2 regions of the Nocardioides sp. Z43_10 genome follow, and region 1 is predicted to be linked to the other one. Evidence: predicted binding sites of a transcription regulator. Region 1 holds the regulator's gene; the other holds the start of a gene.

What was found. Region 1 encodes HrcA, which represses chaperone genes, less so after heat shock. Its sites were predicted from a motif close to TTGGCACTCGNNNNNNNCGAGTGCCAA; they were not measured.
Region 2: groES (co-chaperone GroES) is a predicted target of HrcA. The motif match lies at 6,864-6,890, and genes of this name have one in related genera.

Annotation. Positions count from the first base shown of each region.
Region 1 covers NZ_JCBAJY010000004.1:353,203-361,736, reverse strand. The annotation lists gene AC6EI4_RS10015 (Gmad2 immunoglobulin-like domain-containing protein) at 1-838, shown strand, start outside; gene AC6EI4_RS10010 (Gmad2 immunoglobulin-like domain-containing protein) at 949-1,986, shown strand; gene AC6EI4_RS10005 (16S rRNA (uracil(1498)-N(3))-methyltransferase) at 2,005-2,754, opposite strand; gene dnaJ (molecular chaperone DnaJ) at 2,762-3,952, opposite strand; gene hrcA (heat-inducible transcriptional repressor HrcA) at 4,007-5,029, opposite strand; gene AC6EI4_RS09990 (DUF2470 domain-containing protein) at 5,169-5,858, shown strand; gene AC6EI4_RS09985 (MBL fold metallo-hydrolase) at 5,905-6,756, shown strand; gene AC6EI4_RS09980 (GrpB family protein) at 6,785-7,396, opposite strand; gene AC6EI4_RS09975 (DUF3097 domain-containing protein) at 7,493-8,344, shown strand; gene AC6EI4_RS09970 (TM2 domain-containing protein) at 8,382-8,534, opposite strand, start outside.
Region 2 covers NZ_JCBAJY010000002.1:151,928-160,461, forward strand. The annotation lists gene AC6EI4_RS03960 (carbon-nitrogen hydrolase family protein) at 1-701, opposite strand, end outside; gene AC6EI4_RS03965 (GuaB3 family IMP dehydrogenase-related protein) at 698-1,804, opposite strand; gene guaB (IMP dehydrogenase) at 1,819-3,348, opposite strand; gene AC6EI4_RS03975 (GNAT family N-acetyltransferase) at 3,403-4,275, opposite strand; gene groL (chaperonin GroEL) at 4,683-6,308, opposite strand; gene groES (co-chaperone GroES) at 6,402-6,698, opposite strand; gene AC6EI4_RS03990 (class I SAM-dependent methyltransferase) at 6,938-8,122, shown strand; gene AC6EI4_RS03995 (hypothetical protein) at 8,214-8,534, opposite strand, start outside.

The DNA.
Region 1 (8,534 bases):
GGCCACCAGCGCCGCGGCGCCCGAGTCACCCGAGTCACCCGAGACGCCGACCGGGACGCCCGCGGGCAGCCCCAGCCAGACGCCGTCGGCCGGGTCGGCCGTGGTGCCGGTCTACTTCGCCGCGGACGCGCCCCAGGGCCCGCGGCTGTTCCGGGAGTTCCAGCAGACGACCGAGCCCGACCTCGGCCTGGCCGCCGCGACGCTGACGATCGCCGGCACGGCCGACGACCCCGACTACCGCACCCTGTGGCCGGCCGGCGCCTCCGTGCGCGCGGTCACCGCCGAGGGCCAGGAGCCGGACGTCGTCACCGTCGACCTCGCCGCGGGCCCGGACGTCGCCCTGGGCGAGCGGCCCTCGGGCATGTCCCAGCAGGAGGCGTCGCTGGCCGTCGAGCAGCTGCTCTACACCGTCCAGGGCGCCCTGCAGGTGCGCGCGCCCGTGCAGCTCCTCCTCGACGGGCGGCCCAGCGCCACCGTCCTCGGGGTGAGCGCCGCGGAGCCGCTCACCCAGGGGGACCCGCTCGAGGTGCTCGCGCTGGCCAGTGTCACCGAGCCCGCCGAGGGCCAGCGGGTCTCCGGGTCGTTCACCGCCGAGGGCGTCGCCAGCTCCGTCGAGGCGACCGTCCCCTGGGAGATCCGTCAGGGCAGCACGGTCGTCGACAGTGGCTTCACGACCGCGGAGGGGTGGATGGACCGGCTCTACCCCTGGCGAGCCGAGATCGACGTCTCCGCGTTGGCGCCGGGGCGCTACACGTTCGCGGCGATGACCAACGACCCCAGCGGCGGCGAAGAGGGCTTCGGCCCCACCGAGGACACCCGCACGATCGTCGTGGAGTGAGTGCCGCCGGTCCGGTCCCCCACCGGCAGCGGCCCCGCCAGCACCGCACCAGCCAGCACCGCACCCGCTCTCCCCGCACCCGCTCTCCCGCACCAGATCAAAGGACGTCGATGAGACACCCCGCCCGCCCTGCCGCCACCGCGACCGCCGCCCTCGTGGCCGGCGCCCTCGCGCTCTCCCTGCTGAGCGGGTGCGGCGAGGACTCCGAGCCCCGGGCCGACCGCGGTCCCTCGGCGACCGGCACGCCGGCGCGCCCGGTGTCCCCGCCGCCGAGCGGCGCCTCGGCCGGCTCCCCGGATGCCTCCCCCGAGACCTCCCCCGACGACCGGGCCCAGCCACGGGTCAGCCGCTCCGCGCGTCCCGGCGCGCGCGGACAGGCGCCCGGGGCGGCCCGCCGGCGCGCCCCCGGCACGAGGCCCGAGACCGTCACCGTCCCGGTGTACTTCGTCGGGGACGCCCCCGGCGGCCCCCGGCTGTACCGCGAGCTGCGCCGGGTCGCCGCCGCCGACCCGGTCGGGGCCGCCGCCGCACTGACCACGACGGGCGAGGCGCTGGACCCCGACTACCGCTCGCTGTTCCCCGCGGGCGCGCTCGAGAGCGTCAGCCTCGAGGGCACCGGGCGGACCGGGCGCTACTCGGTGCGGCTCAGCGACCGGAGCTGGACGCAGCGTCCGGAGGCGATGACCCGCCGCCAGGCGCGGCTCGCCGTACAGCAGCTGGTCCGCACCCTCCAGGGCGCCGGGCGCTCACGCGCCCGGGTGAGGTTCCTGCTGGGGACCGAGCAGGTGCCGGTCCTCGGCCTGCAGCGCCGGCGCGGCTTCGCCGCCGCTCCTGCGCTGGACGTGCTGGCGCTGGCCAACGTCACCTGGCCACGCCACGGCCAGCGGGTCCGGGGCTCGTTCACCGCCCGGGGCCTGGCCAGCTCGTTCGAGGCCACCGTGCCGTGGGAGCTGCGGCGCCGTTCGCAGGTCGTGCGATCCGGCTTCGCGACCGCGGCCGGCTGGATGGACCGGCTCTACCCCTGGCAGGCCGAGATCGACGTGTCCGGGCTGGCTCCGGGCCGGTACACCTTCGTCGCCCTCACCGACGAGCCCTCCGGGGAGGGCGCCGGCCCCACTCGGGACACCAAGACGGTCGTCGTCAGGTAGCGCCGAGCCGCCCGCGGGTCAGGCCCAGCGCGGGGAGCCGGCGAGCAGGGCCGCGCAGGCGGCCACCCCGGCGGTGGAGGTGCGCAGGACCTCGTGGCCCAGCCGGACCGGACGGGCGCCCGCGGCCCCGAAGGCCGCGATCTCGTCCTCGGCGACGCCACCCTCGGGCCCCACCACCAGCACGACGCGGCCGCGGGTGGGCAGCGCCAGGCCGGCGATCGGCTCGACCGCCTCCTCGTGCAGCACGGCGGCCAGGTCGGCGGAGCCGATCAGGTCGACGACCTCCGCGGTCGAGGCCAGCTCGCGGACCTGCGGGAACCAGCTGCGCCGCGCCTGCTTGGCCGCCTCCCGGGAGGTGGCGCGCCACTTGGCCAGGGACTTGGCCGCCCGCTCGCCGCGCCACACCGCCACGCTGCGCGAGGCGGCCCAGGGCACCACGACGTCCGCGCCGATCTCGGTCAGCATCTCCACCGCCAGCTCGCCGCGCTCCCCTTTCGGGAGGGCCTGGACCACCACCAGCTCCGGGGCCGGCCGGGGCGAGACCTCGGCGGCCAGCACGGTCACGGTGAACAGCCGCTTGCCGGTGCCGACGACCTCGCCGGTGACGGCGGTGCCGGCGCCGTCGGTGAGCACGACCTGCTCCCCCACCCGCAGCCGCCGTACGGCGACCGCGTGGTGGGCCTCGTCACCGGTGACCTCGACCAGCCGGCCGGCCTCGGGGACCCCCGAGGCCGCCAGCTCGGGCAGGTGGTGGACCGGAAGCGTCATCTCCTGCTCAGCGGCCCTGGAAGGCGTTGCGCAGCCGGTCCTTCAGCGTGCGGTGCTGCCCCGGCCCGACGTTGCCGCTGGGCGCCTCCTCGCCGCGCAGCGCGGCGAGCTCGAAGAGCAGCTCCTTCTGGCGCTCGTCCAGGCGCGTCGGCGTCTCGACCACGACGGTGACCACGAGGTCGCCACGACCCAGCCCGCGCAGACCGGGGACGCCGCGCCCGCGCAGCACCTGCTCGGTGCCGGACTGGGTGCCGGGACGGATCTCGAGCTCGAACTCGGTCTCCAGGTCGGTCTGCTTGTCCTGGCCCTCGGCGAGCACGTCGGCCTCGAGCGTGGGCAGCGTCAGCGTGGTGCCGAGCGCGGCCGCGGTCACCGGCAGCGACACGGTGCAGTGCAGGTCGCTGCCCTCGCGGGTGAACACCTCGTGCGGCCGGACGTGGATCTCCACGTAGAGGTCCCCGGCCGGGCCGCCGCCGGGACCGACCTCGCCCTGCTCGGGCAGCTGCACCCGGGTCCCGGTGTCGACGCCGGCCGGGATCTTCACGGTCAGGTTGCGGCGCGAGCGGATCCGTCCGTCGCCGGAGCAGTCGCGGCAGGGCTCGGGGATGATCGAGCCGAAGCCGCGGCAGGCCGGGCAGGGGCGCAGCGTGCGGATCTCGCCGAGGAAGGAGCGCTGGACCTGGGCGACCTCGCCCGCGCCACGGCAGGTCTCGCAGGTCACCGGCTCGCTGCCCGGGGCGGCTCCGTCGCCGTGACAGGTGGTGCAGACCACGGCTGTGTCGACCTTGAGCTCGTGGGTGACGCCGAACGCCGCCTCGGCCAGGTCGATCTCGAGCCGGATGAGCGCGTCCTGCCCCCGCCGCACGCGCGGGCGCGGACCGCGGCCGCCGCCCTGGCCGCCGGGAGCGTTGCCCCCGAAGAAGGCGTCCATGATGTCGGTGAAGGAGAAGCCCGCCCCCTGGCCGAAGCCGCCGTCCCCGCCGCCGAAGGGATCGCCACCGCGGTCGTAGGCCGCCCGCTTCTGCGGGTCGGAGAGCACCTCGTAGGCGCGCGAGACCTCCTTGAAGCGCTCCTGGGTCTCCGGGTCCGGGTTCACGTCCGGGTGAAGCTGCCGGGCAAGGCGCCGGTAGGCCTTCTTGATGGCGTCGGGGTCCGCGTCGCGGTCGACGCCGAGGAGCTCGTAGAGGTCCTGACTCAAGGTGGGGTTCCTGTTCTGCTGCTGGTTGCTGGCTGGTGGCGGCTGCTGGAGCGGTCAGGCCTCGTCGAGGATCCGCGAGACGTAGCGGGCCACGGCCCGCACCGAGGCCATCGTGCCCGGGTAGTCCATCCGGGTCGGTCCGACGATGCCCAGGGTGGCCAGGGCCTGCTCCCCGGGCCCGTACCCGGTGGCGACGACGCTGGTGCTGGCGAGCTCCTGGTAAGGGCCCTCGTGGCCGATCCGCACGGTGACGGCCCCGCCGCTGGTCGCCTCGCCGAGGAGCTTGAGCAGCACCACGTGCTCCTCGAGGACCTCGAGCATGGGACGGATCGCGGTGTCGAAGCCCTCGCCGAAGCGGGCGAGGTTGGCGGCTCCCCCGACCGCGACCCGCTCGTCGGAGCGGTGGTCGGACATCGCCTCGACCAGCGTGGCCACCACCTGCGCGGTCACCGCGTTGTCGTCGTGGGGCACCTCGTCGGCGAGCGCGTCGAGCGCGGCGGTGGCCTGGGAGATCTGCTCCCCGGTGGCCGCCCGGTTGACGCGGGTGCGCAGCGCGGCGAGCTGCTCCTCACCGATCGGCTCGGTCAGCTCGACGAGGCGCTGCTCGACCCGGCCGGTGCTGAGGATCAGCACCGCCAGCAGCCGGCAGGGCGTCAGCGCGACGAGCTCGACGTGACGCACGGTGCTGCGCGAGAGGGTGGGGTACTGCACGACGGCGACCTGCCGGGTGAGCTGGGCCAGCAGCCGCACGCTGCGCTGGACGACGTCGTCGAGGTCGACGGCGCCGTCGAGGAACGTCGCGATCGCGCGCCGCTCGGCGGCGCTCATCGGCTTGAGGGTGGTGAGCCGGTCCACGAACAGCCGGTAGCCCTTGTCGGTCGGCACCCGGCCTGCGCTGGTGTGCGGCTGGGTGATGAACCCCTCCTCCTCCAGCACGGCCATGTCGTTGCGCACCGTCGCCGGCGAGACACCGAGCCCGTGTCGCTCCACCAGGGCCTTGGACCCCACCGGCTCCTCGGTCGCCACGTAGTCCTCGACGATGGCACGCAGGACGGCGAGTCTGCGGTCCTCGACCATGTCACGCCTCCCTTCGGTCCGACGATGCTGAGCGCGTTGGCACTCATCCCTACTGAGTGCCAAGACTACAAGCCCGCGAGACAGCACTGGTGTTCCGGTGCAAGTGAGGTTAGGCTCCCCTAAGTCAATGAGGAGACCGATGACCACCACCCAGCAGCCCCATGACCCGAGCACGCTGGCCGGACAGGCCCGCTCGGTGCTCTCGTGCCCCGCCGCCGCCTCCCTGGAGGTCGAGGGACTCAGCCACCTCGACGACATCGTCGACCTCGCGGTCCGCGACACCTCCGGGGTGCCGACGTTCACCTGCCCGGCCGACAGCGCGCTGGCGCTGGCCGCCGGCTGCGGGCGCGCGGCCCGCCTCACCCTCGCGGCGGAGTCGGGCAGCACGCTGTCCTCGATCACCCTCTCCGGGACCCTGCGCCTGCGCCCGGTGGGCCGCGGGCACGCGCCCGGCCCGCCGTCGTTCCTGGTCGAGCTGGACCTGGATGCGGTCAGTGCGCGGACCGCGCGGTCCTCGCACGGGGTCTCCCTGGATCACTTCCGCAGCACCGAGCACGACCTGAACGACGGGTACCTGCGGCGCGTGGTCGAGCACGCCAACCAGGGCCACCCCGCCGAGCTGCGCCACACCGTGACCACGGCTCTCGGCCTGCGCGCGGGCAGCGTGGCCGGCGCCGCCATCGCCGACCTGACCCGCGACGGCGTCGAGGTGCACTGGATCGACGTCGACGGTGCGCACACCTACCGGCTCTGGTTCCCGCGGCCGGCCCGCAGTCGCGCCGAGCTCGGCGCCCTGCTCAGCCGCGAGCTCGGCTCCGGCCTCGGCTGAGAGCCCCTCCCCCACCCACCGGCCGGCGCGCGCCTAGGGTGGTGAGATGAGGTTCACCGAGGTGGCCGACCGGGTCTGGGTCGCGCGCTATGCATGGTTCGACGTCAACGTCACCGCGATCGGCGGCGAGCACGGGCTCCTGGTCGTGGACACCCACGCCTCGAGCGCGGCAGCGGGCGAGGTCGTCGCCGACCTGCGGGCCCTGGGCGCCGGCGACGTGGTGGCCGTGGTGAACACCCACGAGCACTTCGACCACACCTTCGGCAACGCGGCGATGCGCGCGGCGTACGGCGCGGTGCCGATCCACGCGCACCAGGACGCCGCGGCCGCCACCGTGAGCGCCGGCGAGCGGATCAAGCAGGCCTACCGCGACGACCCGGACGACCCGCACCGCGAGGAGGTGCTGGCGACCGAGATCGTCGCCGCGGACCACACCTTCTCCTCGGTCTGGCCCCTCGACCTCGGCGGCGGCCGCGTGGTCGAGCTGATCCACCCCGGCAAGGGCCACACCGCCGGCGACGTGGTGGTGCGCGTGCCCGACGTCGACGTGCTGCTCGCCGGCGACCTCGTCGAGGAGTCCGGCGTGCCGGGCTTCGGCGCGGACTGCCACCCGATGGAGTGGCCGCTGGCGCTCGACCTGACCCTGAACCTGCTCACCGCCTCCACGGTCGTCGTCCCCGGCCACGGCGCACCGGTGGACAAGGAGTTCGTGGAGGAGCAGCGCGCCGCGATCGGCGTGGTGGCGGAGACCATCCGCGACCTGTCCACCCGCGGCGTGCCCGTCGACGAGGCGCTCGCCGCCGCCGAGTGGCCCTACCCGCGCGAGGACCTGGCCCACGCCGTACGACGCGGGTATGCGCACCTGCCGCGCGCCCAGCGCAACCTGCCCCTGGTCTGAGCGCGCCCGGGCCGGCCACGCGTCGAGCTCAGCCCTCGAGCAGGCCGGCCGCCACGAAGGCGCGCTGGTAGATCTCGAGGATCACCGGCTCCTTGCCCGCGTTGTAGTCCATCACCAGCTGCGACTGCGCGTCCGCCGTCTGCGCGGCCGCCCGCTTGGCGCGGGCGTAGCGCTCCCGATCGCCGGCGTCGGCGCGCAGCCAGTCACGGAAGATCCGGTGCCGGAGCGGCTCGGGACTGTCCGGGCCGAACACGTGGACCTGCCCCGCGGGCCGCTCGCTGCGCAGCATCCGATGCCCGTGCCACCACGGCTCACGCACGCGCAGCTCGAACCCGGCCGCCTCCAGAGCGGGCAGATAGGCCGCCTCGCGGTCGGGGTCGGCGAGGGTGAGGTCGATGTCGATGACCGGCTTGGCGATCAGCCCCGGGACCGCGGTCGAGCCGACGTGGGTCAGGTCGAGGACCCGGGTGCCCAGCGCGGCCCGGATCCGCGAGGCGAGCTCCTCGTAGCGCCGCGCCCAGGCCGGATCGGGCGCGGCCAGCTCCACCCCGACCGAGGGCCCCGATCCGGGGACCCACGGCGACCGCCCGGGCGGGGGCGGCTCGTCGCGGAAGGTGACGATGTCGAGGCGGCTGGGCATGCCCACGACGCTAACCGCTTCCGGCGTGCCGCGTGGAGTGGGTCTCACCGGCGTGCCCTGCCCGGCCATGAGGCTCGCGCGCCCTAGCGTTGCCCGGTGACCTCCCGCGATCGCTACGGAACCAACGTCCTCAACACCGACTGGCGCGCGCCCAAGCGCGGCCGCGCCGTGGAGACCGAGGCCGAGCTCGGCCTGGTCGTCGAGGAGGTGACCACCGACTGGTGCGGCGAGGTCGTCGCGATCGACCGCGACATCCGCACCCTGACCCTGGAGGACCGGCGCGGCAAGCGCCGCACGTTCCCGCTCGGGCCGGGCTTCCTGCTCGAGGGCAAGCCGGTCATCCTCACGCCCCCGACCCGGCTCAAGGCTCCCGCGAAGCCGACCCGCACCGCGTCCGGCTCGGTCGCCGTGCACGACGCCCCGGCCCGGGTGGCCCGGCAGAGCCGGATCTTCGTCGAGGGCCGCCACGACGCCGAGCTGGTGGAGAAGGTGTGGGGCGACGACCTGCGCATCGAGGGCGTGGTGGTGGAGTACCTGGGCGGCGTGGACGACCTCGCCGACCACCTGCGCGACTTCCGCCCCGGCCCGGACCGCAAGGTGGGCGTGCTCGTGGACCACCTGGTCAAGGGCTCCAAGGAGAGCCGGATCGCGCAGGGCATCGCCCGCTCGCCGGTCGGCAAGCACGTGCTGATCGTCGGCCACCCCTTCATCGACGTGTGGCAGGCGGTCAAGCCCGACCGCCTCGGCCTGCAGCAGTGGCCGACGATCCCGCGCAGCATCGAGTGGAAGAAGGGCATCTGCCAGCACATGGGCTGGCCGCACCGCGACCAGGCCGACATCGCGCGCGCCTGGAAGCACGTGCTGTCCAAGGTCGGCTCGTTCGCCGACCTCGAGCCCGAGCTGCTCGGCCGGGTCGAGGAGCTCATCGACTTCGTGACGGCGCCCTGACCCGGACGGGTCACGGGCGCCGCCGGCCCGTCGGGGGTCAGCCCCGCAGCGGACGGCCCTCGGCGTCGAGCGGGTTGCCGACCAGCATCATGATCCCGTCGATGAAGGGCCACAGCGAGCCCACGCCGCAGGTGAAGATCGTGACCAGCAGCTGGGCCACGCCGGTGCGGCTGTCGCCGATGTAGAAGCG
Region 2 (8,534 bases), on a different contig from region 1:
ACCGCGGAGCCGCCGATGAACTCCGCTCCCCCGCAGCGCCCGGTCAGCCCGGCGAACACGACGTACATGCCGTTCTCCACCGCCCGCGCCGGGTAGTACAGGTCGCGCCGGTGCGCGCCGCCCGGGAAGTACGCCGCGGAGTTGAGGTAGCCCAGCGCCCCGTCGTCGGCGGCGGCCCGGGCGTGCTCGGGGAAGCAGCCGTCGTAGCAGACGCTCAGCCCCAGCTCCACGCCGTCGACGGTGATCGAGGCGCCGTGCTCGCCGGGCACGAAGAACTCCCGCTCGAGGGGGACGAGGTGCTGCTTGTCGTAGGGGGCGGTGACGGTTCCCTCGGGGCGCACCACCAGCTGCGCGAGGGTACGGCGCGCCAGGCCGTCGCGCCCGCCGCCGTCGAGGCCGCCGCCCAGCGCGGTGCCCCGGACGCGGCGCAGGGCGGTGCTCACCACCACCACGCAGTCGGCGTCCGTGGCCGCGGCTCGCAGCGGGTCGAGCCAGGCACCGTCGAGCTCGTCGTCGCCCGGGATCGGGCCGGCGAAGGCGTCGACGTCGTAGCCGGTGAGGAACGCCTCGGGCAGCACCAGCAGCCGCACGCCCTGGCCGCCCGCGAGCTCGGTGAGGCGGGCGGCGGTGGCGACGTTGCGCGTCACGTCGCCGGCGACCGAGACGGCCTGGCCGGCCGCCACCCGCAGCACCGGGCTCACCCGACGATGACCTCGATGCGCTGGAACTCCTTGAGGTCGGTGTAGCCGGTGGTGGCCATCGCGCGCTTCAGGGCGCCGACCAGGTTCATCGTGCCGTCGGCCATCCGGGAGGGGCCGAACAGGATCTCCTGCAGGGTGCCGACCGGCTCGAACTCCACGCGCTCGCCGCGCGGCAGCTCGCCGTGCCAGGCCTCCGCGCCCCAGTGGAAGCTGCGCCCCGGGGCGTCGGTGGCACGCGCGAACGGCGAGCCGACCATCACCGCGTCGGCGCCGCAGGCGATCGCCTTGGTCAGGTCGCCGGAGCGGCCGATCGAGCCGTCGGCGATGACGTGGACGTAGCGCCCCCCGGACTCGTCGAGGTAGTCGCGGCGCGCGGCCGCGACGTCGGCGACCGCGGAGGCCATCGGCACCGCGACGCCGAGCACGGTGCGGGTGGTGTGCGCCGCGCCGCCGCCGAAGCCGACCAGCACGCCGGCGGCGCCGGTGCGCATCAGGTGCAGCGCCGCCTGGTAGGTCGCGCAGCCGCCGACGACCACCGGCACGTCGAGCTCGTAGATGAACTCCTTGAGATTCAGCGGCTCGGACTGCGAGGAGACGTGCTCGGCCGAGACCGTCGTCCCGCGGATCACGAACATGTCGACGCCGGCGTCGACGACGGTCTTGGCGAACTCCTTGGTGTGCTGCGGCGACAGCGCTCCGGCCACGGTGACGCCCGCGTCGCGGATCTGCTGGAGCCGGGCGGTGATCAGCTCGGCCTTGATCGGCTCGGCGTAGATCTGCTGCATGCGGCGCGTCGCGTCCACCCCGCGCAGGGTGGCGACCTCCTCGAGCAGCGGCAGCGGGTCCTCGTAGCGCGTCCACAGGCCCTCGAGGTTGAGCACCCCGAGGCCGCCGTACTCACCGAAGGCGATCGCGGTCTCCGGCGACATCACCGAGTCCATCGGGGCCGCCAGGATCGGCAGGTCGAAGCGGTAGGCGTCGATCTGCCAGGCGATGCTCACCTCCTCGGGGTCGCGGGTACGGCGCGAGGGGACGATCGCGATGTCGTCGAAGGAGTAGGCACGCCGGCCGCGCTTGGCCCGGCCGATCTCGATGTCGGTCATGTCGATTCCTGTCGTCAGATGCCGTGGTAGTTGGGCGACTCGACGGTCATCTGCACGTCGTGGGGGTGGCTCTCCTTGAGCGAGGCGGAGGTGATCCGCACGAAGCGGCCCTTCTCCTGCAGCTCGGGCACGGTCCGGGCGCCGACGTAGAACATCGACTGCGTCAGGCCGCCGACGAGCTGGTGGGTGACGGCGCCGAGCTGTCCGCGGTAGGCGACCTGGCCCTCGATGCCCTCGGGGACGATCTTGTCGTCGCTGGTGACCTCGGCCTGGAAGTAGCGGTCCTTGGAGTAGGACTTCTTCCCGCGGCTCGACATCGCCCCGAGCGACCCCATGCCGCGGTAGGCCTTGAACTGCTTGCCGTTGACGAAGACCAGCTCACCGGGCGACTCCTCGCAGCCGGCGAGCAGGGAGCCGAGCATCACCGCGTCCGCGCCGGCCACCAGGGCCTTGGCGATCTCGCCGGAGTGCTTCATGCCGCCGTCGGCGATGACCGGGATGCCGGCCGGGCGGCACGCCAGGGACGCCTCGTAGACGGCCGTGACCTGGGGTACGCCGACCCCGGTGACCACGCGCGTCGTGCAGATCGAGCCGGGTCCGACGCCGACCTTGACCGCGTCCACGCCGGCGTCGACGAAGGCCTGGGCCCCGGCGCGGGTGGCGACGTTGCCGCCGATGACCTGCACGTGGCGGGTGCCCGGGTCGGTCTTGAGGCGGCGCACCATGTCGAGCAGCAGCCGGACGTGACCGTGCGCGGTGTCGGCGACCAGCACGTCGGCGCCGGCCTCGATCAGCCGGGTGGCCCGCTCCCAGGCGTCGCCGAAGTAGCCGATGGCCGCACCCACCATCAGTCGGCCGTCGGCGTCCTTGGTGGCGTGCGGGAACTGCTCGGACTTCACGAAGTCCTTGACCGTGATCAGGCCGGCGAGGCGGCCCTGCTCGTCGACCAGCGGCAGCCGCTCCTTCTTGTGCCGGCGCAGCAGCAGGGTGGCGTCGTCGCGCGAGATGCCGATCGGGCCGGTGACTAGGCCCTCGCTGGTCATCACCTCGGAGACCTTGGTGGTCGACCACTCCGCGACGGGGGTGAAGCGCAGGTCGCGGTTGGTGATGATGCCGAGCAGGTGCTGGCCGGCGTCGACGACGGGGAGCCCGGAGACCCGGAACTCGCCGCAGATCTTGTCCAGCTCCTCCAGCGTCGCGTCCGGGCCGATCGTGATCGGGTTGGAGATGATGCCGGTCTGGGTGCGCTTGACGAGGTCGACCTGGTAGGCCTGGTCCTCGATCGAGAGGTTGCGGTGCAGCACGCCGAGCCCGCCCTGGCGGGCCATCGCGATGGCCATCCGCGACTCGGTCACGGTGTCCATGGCGGCGGAGACCAGCGGCACCTTCAGGCTGATCTCCCGGGTGAGCCGGGAGGTCGTGTCGATCTCGGACGGCGCCAGGTCGGACTCACCGGGGAGCAGCAGGACGTCGTCGTAGGTGAGGCCGAGTGCCGCGAACTTCTCGGGGACTCCGTCGGATGCGCCAGCGGGAGCAGAGGTCAAGGTTCCACGAGCCTTTCGTGTGGCAGGAGGCCCCCAGTCTATCGGCGCGCCCGCTCAGAGCCCCAACGGCTTGAGGTCGCGCACCGGCACCCGCACGGTCAGCACCTCGGCGGCCATCCGGATCCGTCCGCGCAGCCCCGCCGCCAGCACCATCGGAAGCACCGCCTGGTTGTCGGCGCGGGTGGCGAGCACGATCTCCGCGGCCCCCTGCCCGGAGGCCAGCCGGGCCGCGTCGGTGAGCAGGCGGGTGCCGATGCCGCGGCGCTGCCAGGCCGGGTCGACGCGGAGGGTGACCTCGCGGACCCCCGGCTCGTCGCCCTCCGCCTGCACCTGCGCCAGCCCGACCACGGTCTCGTCGACGACCGCCGAGATCGTGTCGCCGCTCAGCTCGTAGGACGGGGTGGCCCCGGTACCGAGGCGCCGGGCCAGGTTGGGCACCAGCGCCGCCTCGCGGCTGCGGTGCAGCACGTCGCTGACCAGGTCGGCCAGCGCGGCCCCCCGGGCGTGCTCGGTCGCGGTGAACGGCGCCGTGCGGCGTACCTGCACCTGCACGTCGCCGACGGTGAGGTCCATGACGTCCTGGACCGGGGCGCCCCGGCCGGCGGGATCCGCCTCCGCGTCGAAGAGCTGGGCCACCACCTCCGGGAACCCCGCCGGGCTGGCCAGGATCGTCCGGGCCGCCTGGACGTAGCGGGCCGGCTGGTCCACCAGGGCCGCCTCGGTGCAGGCGAGCACCTGGACCGCCTGCACCCCCGAGCCCTCGACCAGACCGACGAGGTCGCCGACGCCCCAGTCGTCGGGCGTGCGCAGCACCAGCTCGTCGGTCACCGACCCGACCCCCGGGAAGATCTGCAGCCCCAGGATGTTCACCCCGGCATCGCCACAGCCGCGCGCCAACACGGCCAGCGCGCCCGGTCGGTCAGGCATGTTCGTGCGGACTCTCCAGAGCATCGCTCTCCTCCTCAACAGCAAAGACCCCAGCCTGCGCTGCGTGCGTTGCCGGTGAGCGTCCACGGTGTTTCGGGCCCGTGACGGCCGCCGCCCGCCCCCGCCGCCCGCCCCCCACCGTTTGGTCCCCAACGGAGGCAAATCCGGGCCCAGACATGCCGTCTCTGCCCAATCGGCGCCCATCACCGGGCGCCACGGCGGAAAGGGCCGCCGTTTGGTCCCCAACGGAGCGAAAACCGGCCCAGCAGCCACCGTCTCCGCCCAATCGGCGCCCCCAGCACCCACCCGCCACTCCCCCGCCCCAGCACCACCCCCAGAAACACACAGCACTCCCCGGCCGAGGTTCGGCCGGGGAGTGCTGGTGGTGCGGTGAGGAGTGGTACGGCTCAGTGGCCGTGACCGTGCCCGTGGCCGGCAGCGGCCGGGGCGTCGTCCTCGTCCTCGGGCTTCTCGACGACCAGGGTCTCGGTCGTGAGCAGCATGGCGGCGATCGAGGTCGCGTTGACCAGCGCGGAGCGGGTCACCTTGACCGGGTCGAGCACGCCCTGGGCGACCAGGTCGCCGTACTCGCCGGTGGCGGCGTTGTAGCCGTTGCCCACCCCGAGCTCGCGCACCTTGGTGGTCACCACGTAGCCGTTCTCGCCACCGTTCTCGGCGATCCAGCGCAGCGGCTCGTCGGCAGCCTTGCGTACGACGCGCACGCCGGCCGCCTCGTCGCCCTCGAGGCCGAGGCCGTCCTCGAGGACCTTGACCGCGTGGATGAGGGCGGAGCCGCCACCGGCGACGATGCCCTCCTCGATCGCGGCGCGCGTCGCGGAGACGGCGTCCTCGATGCGGTGCTTCTTCTCCTTCAGCTCCACCTCGGTGGCGGCGCCGACCTTGATCACGCAGACACCGCCGGCCAGCTTCGCGAGGCGCTCCTGGAGCTTCTCGCGGTCCCAGTCGGAGTCGGTGTTCTCGATCTCGGCCTTGATCTGGTTGACGCGACCCTCGACCTCGGCGGCGTCACCGGCGCCGTCGACGATGGTGGTGTTGTCCTTGGTGATCACGACGCGACGGGCCTGGCCCAGCACCTCAAGACCGACCTGGTCGAGCTTGAGCCCGACCTCGGGCGCCACGACCTGACCACCGGTCAGCGTCGCGATGTCCTGCATCATCGCCTTGCGGCGGTCACCGAAGGCCGGAGCCTTGACCGCGACGGCGTTGAACGTGCCGCGGATCTTGTTGACCACCAGCGTCGACAGGGCCTCGCCCTCGACGTCCTCGGCGAGGATGAACAGGGGCTTGCCGGACTGGATGACCTTCTCCAGCAGCGGCAGCAGCTCGGCGACGGCCGAGATCTTGCCCTGGTGCAGCAGGATGTAGGGGTCGTCGAGGACGGCCTCCATCCGCTCGGGGTCGCTGACGAAGTACTGCGAGATGTAGCCCTTGTCGAACTGCATCCCCTCGGTGAACTCCAGCTCGGTGCCCATGGTGTTGGACTCCTCGACGGTGATCACGCCGTCCTTGCCGACCTTGTCGAAGGCCTCGGCGAGCAGCTCGCCGATCACGCTGTCGCGCGAGGAGATGGTGGCCACCGAGGCCATGTCCTCCTTGGACTCCACCTCGCGGGCGGCGTCGCGCAGCGCGGCGCCGACGGCCTCGGCCGCAGCGTCCATGCCGCGCTTGAGGCCCATCGGGTTGGCGCCGGCGGCCACCGCGCGCAGCCCCTCGTGCACCATCGCCTGGGCGAGGACCGTGGCGGTCGTCGTCCCGTCACCGGCGATGTCGTTGGTCTTGGTGGCGACCTCCTTGCACAGCTGGGCGCCGAGGTTCTCGAACGGGTCGTCCAGCTCGATCTCACGCGCGACGGTGACACCGTCGTTGGTGATGGTCGGGGCGCCCCACTTCTTGTCGAGGACGACGTAGCGGCCCTTCGGGCCGAGCGTCACCTTGACGGCGTTGGCGAGGGCGTCGACACCGCGCTCGAGCGCGCGGCGGGCGTCCTCGTCGAACTCCAGGATCTTGGGCATTGCTCTCCTCGTGAACGCGATCGGGCCGTGCTCCCGAGGAACGCGCCCTCCTCAGCGGGAGGGCGCGTCCTCAGGCACACGACCCAGGGAAAATCAGGAAACGATAGCGAGGACGTCGCGACCGGAGAGGATGAGGAACTCCTCGCCGGCGTACTTGACCTCGGTGCCGCCGTACTTGCTGTAGATGACCTTGTCGCCCACGGAGATGTCCATGGGGATGCGCTCGTCGCCGTCCTCGTTGAAGCGGCCGGGGCCAACGGCCACGACCTCGCCCTCCTGGGGCTTCTCCTTGGCGGTATCGGGGATGACCAGGCCGGAAGCCGTGGTCTGCTCGGCGTCAAGGGGCTTGACGACGATGCGGTCCTCGAGAGGCTTGATGTTGACCGACACGATGTCGACCTCCACTTTCTCCACTAGGTCTTGACTCGAAGTGGGAGCGCTCTTCAATCGAGACCGCTCCGGCACGTGTTGAGCCTGCTCGGAGGTACGCCGTCGCGGGGGTCGCACTTCGTTGCAAGCACTGGCACCCTCAGGGTGAGAGTGCCAGAACAGACGTTAGCACTCGACCTGACGGAGTGCCAGAACGGTCGGCCCGTGGAGCGCCATCCGGCCTCTGAGAGGATCCAGGGGTGGACCTCGACGACTTCCGCTGGCTGCTCACCGACACCGGCCAGCGCGTGCTGGAGCAGGCCACCCACGCGTACGCCGACGCGGCCGGCGACCCGGTGCGCTCCGCGGCCGCGGTACGGCGCATCGAGGCCGACCCCGCCCACGCCGCCGCCGCGCTCACCCAGGTCCAGCTGCGCGCCCGGGCCGTCGCCAAGCTCGGCGAGCGGGCAGTGCGGATGTACTTCACCCCCGACGCCCTCGAGCAGGCCACCCGGCACCGCGTCGCCCAGCACCGGGCGGCCCGGCTCGCCGCCGCGGCTCCCTCCTCCGTGGTGGACCTGGGCTGCGGCATCGGCGGGGACCTGATCGCCTTCTGCGAGGCCGGCCTGACCGCCGCCGGGGTCGACCTGGACCCGGTCCGGGTGGCGGTGGCCGAGGCCAACCTCGCCGCGCTCGGGCTCGAGGGGGCGGTGATGGTCGCCGACGTCACCCAGGTCGACACCGAGGCGTTCGGGGTGGCCTTCGCCGACCCCGCCCGCCGCTCGGCGCGCGGCCGGATCTTCGACGTGGAGGGCTGGACGCCCCCGTGGCCGTTCGTCACCGGGCTGCTGGCCCGGCGCTCGGTGGTCAAGGTGGCGCCCGGGATCCCGCACGAGCTGGTCCCCGACGGCGTCGAGGCGGAGTGGGTCAGCGACTCCGGGGACGTCAAGGAGGCAGCGCTGTGGTCGCCGTACCTGGCCACCACCGCACGCCGGGCGACGGTGATCGGCGACCGCGGGCTGGCCACGCTCACCGACGAGGACGATCCGTTCGTCGGCCACGACCGGCCGGTGCGTGCGCTGGGGCGCTACCTCTACGAGCCGGACGGGGCGGTGATCCGCGCGGGCCTGGTCACCGCGGTGGCGGCCGGCGTGGGCGGCGGGCTGCTCGACGAGCACATCGCCTACGTGACCGGCGACGACGCGTTCGGCACCCCGTTCGCCCGCGGCTACGAGGTGCTCGAGGAGCTCCCCTACCGGGAGAAGCCGCTGAAGGCGGCGCTGCGTGCGCGTGGCGTCGGCCGGCTGACGATCAAGAAGCGCGGCGTCGACATCGTGCCCGAGCTGCTGCGCAAGCGGCTCGGGCTGACCGGCGACAACGAGGCGACGCTGGTCCTCACCCGGCTCGCCGGCAAGGGCGTCGCCCTGCTGGTGCGTCCCCTGTGAGCCTCGGCTCCCGGGCTGGGACATGACGAGGACGGCCGGGCGGTGACTGTGCACCGCCCGGCCGTCCGGGTCGTGGGGTGAAGCGGGGCGATCAGGCGCCGGCGGGGGCTGCCCGGCGACCGGTGGTGCCCTCGGCCTCCAGCGCGTTGACCTTCTTGGCGTGGCGCATGCCGAGCCCGGCGAGGATCAGCAGGGCGGCGGCGCCGACGAAGGCGGCGATCGCGGCGTAGCCGGCGATGGTGCCCATCGTGGCGAAGGCGAAGCCGTAGAGCAGCAGGCCGCGCAGGGTGTTGCCCATGAACAGCGACTGGCGCAGGGCGCCCAGCTCCGCGACCTCGGCCGGGTCGGCCTCGGGGTTGGCGTTGGCGGCCATGAACTCGCCGCTGACCTCTTCGTAGGTGCGGTTGTCGCT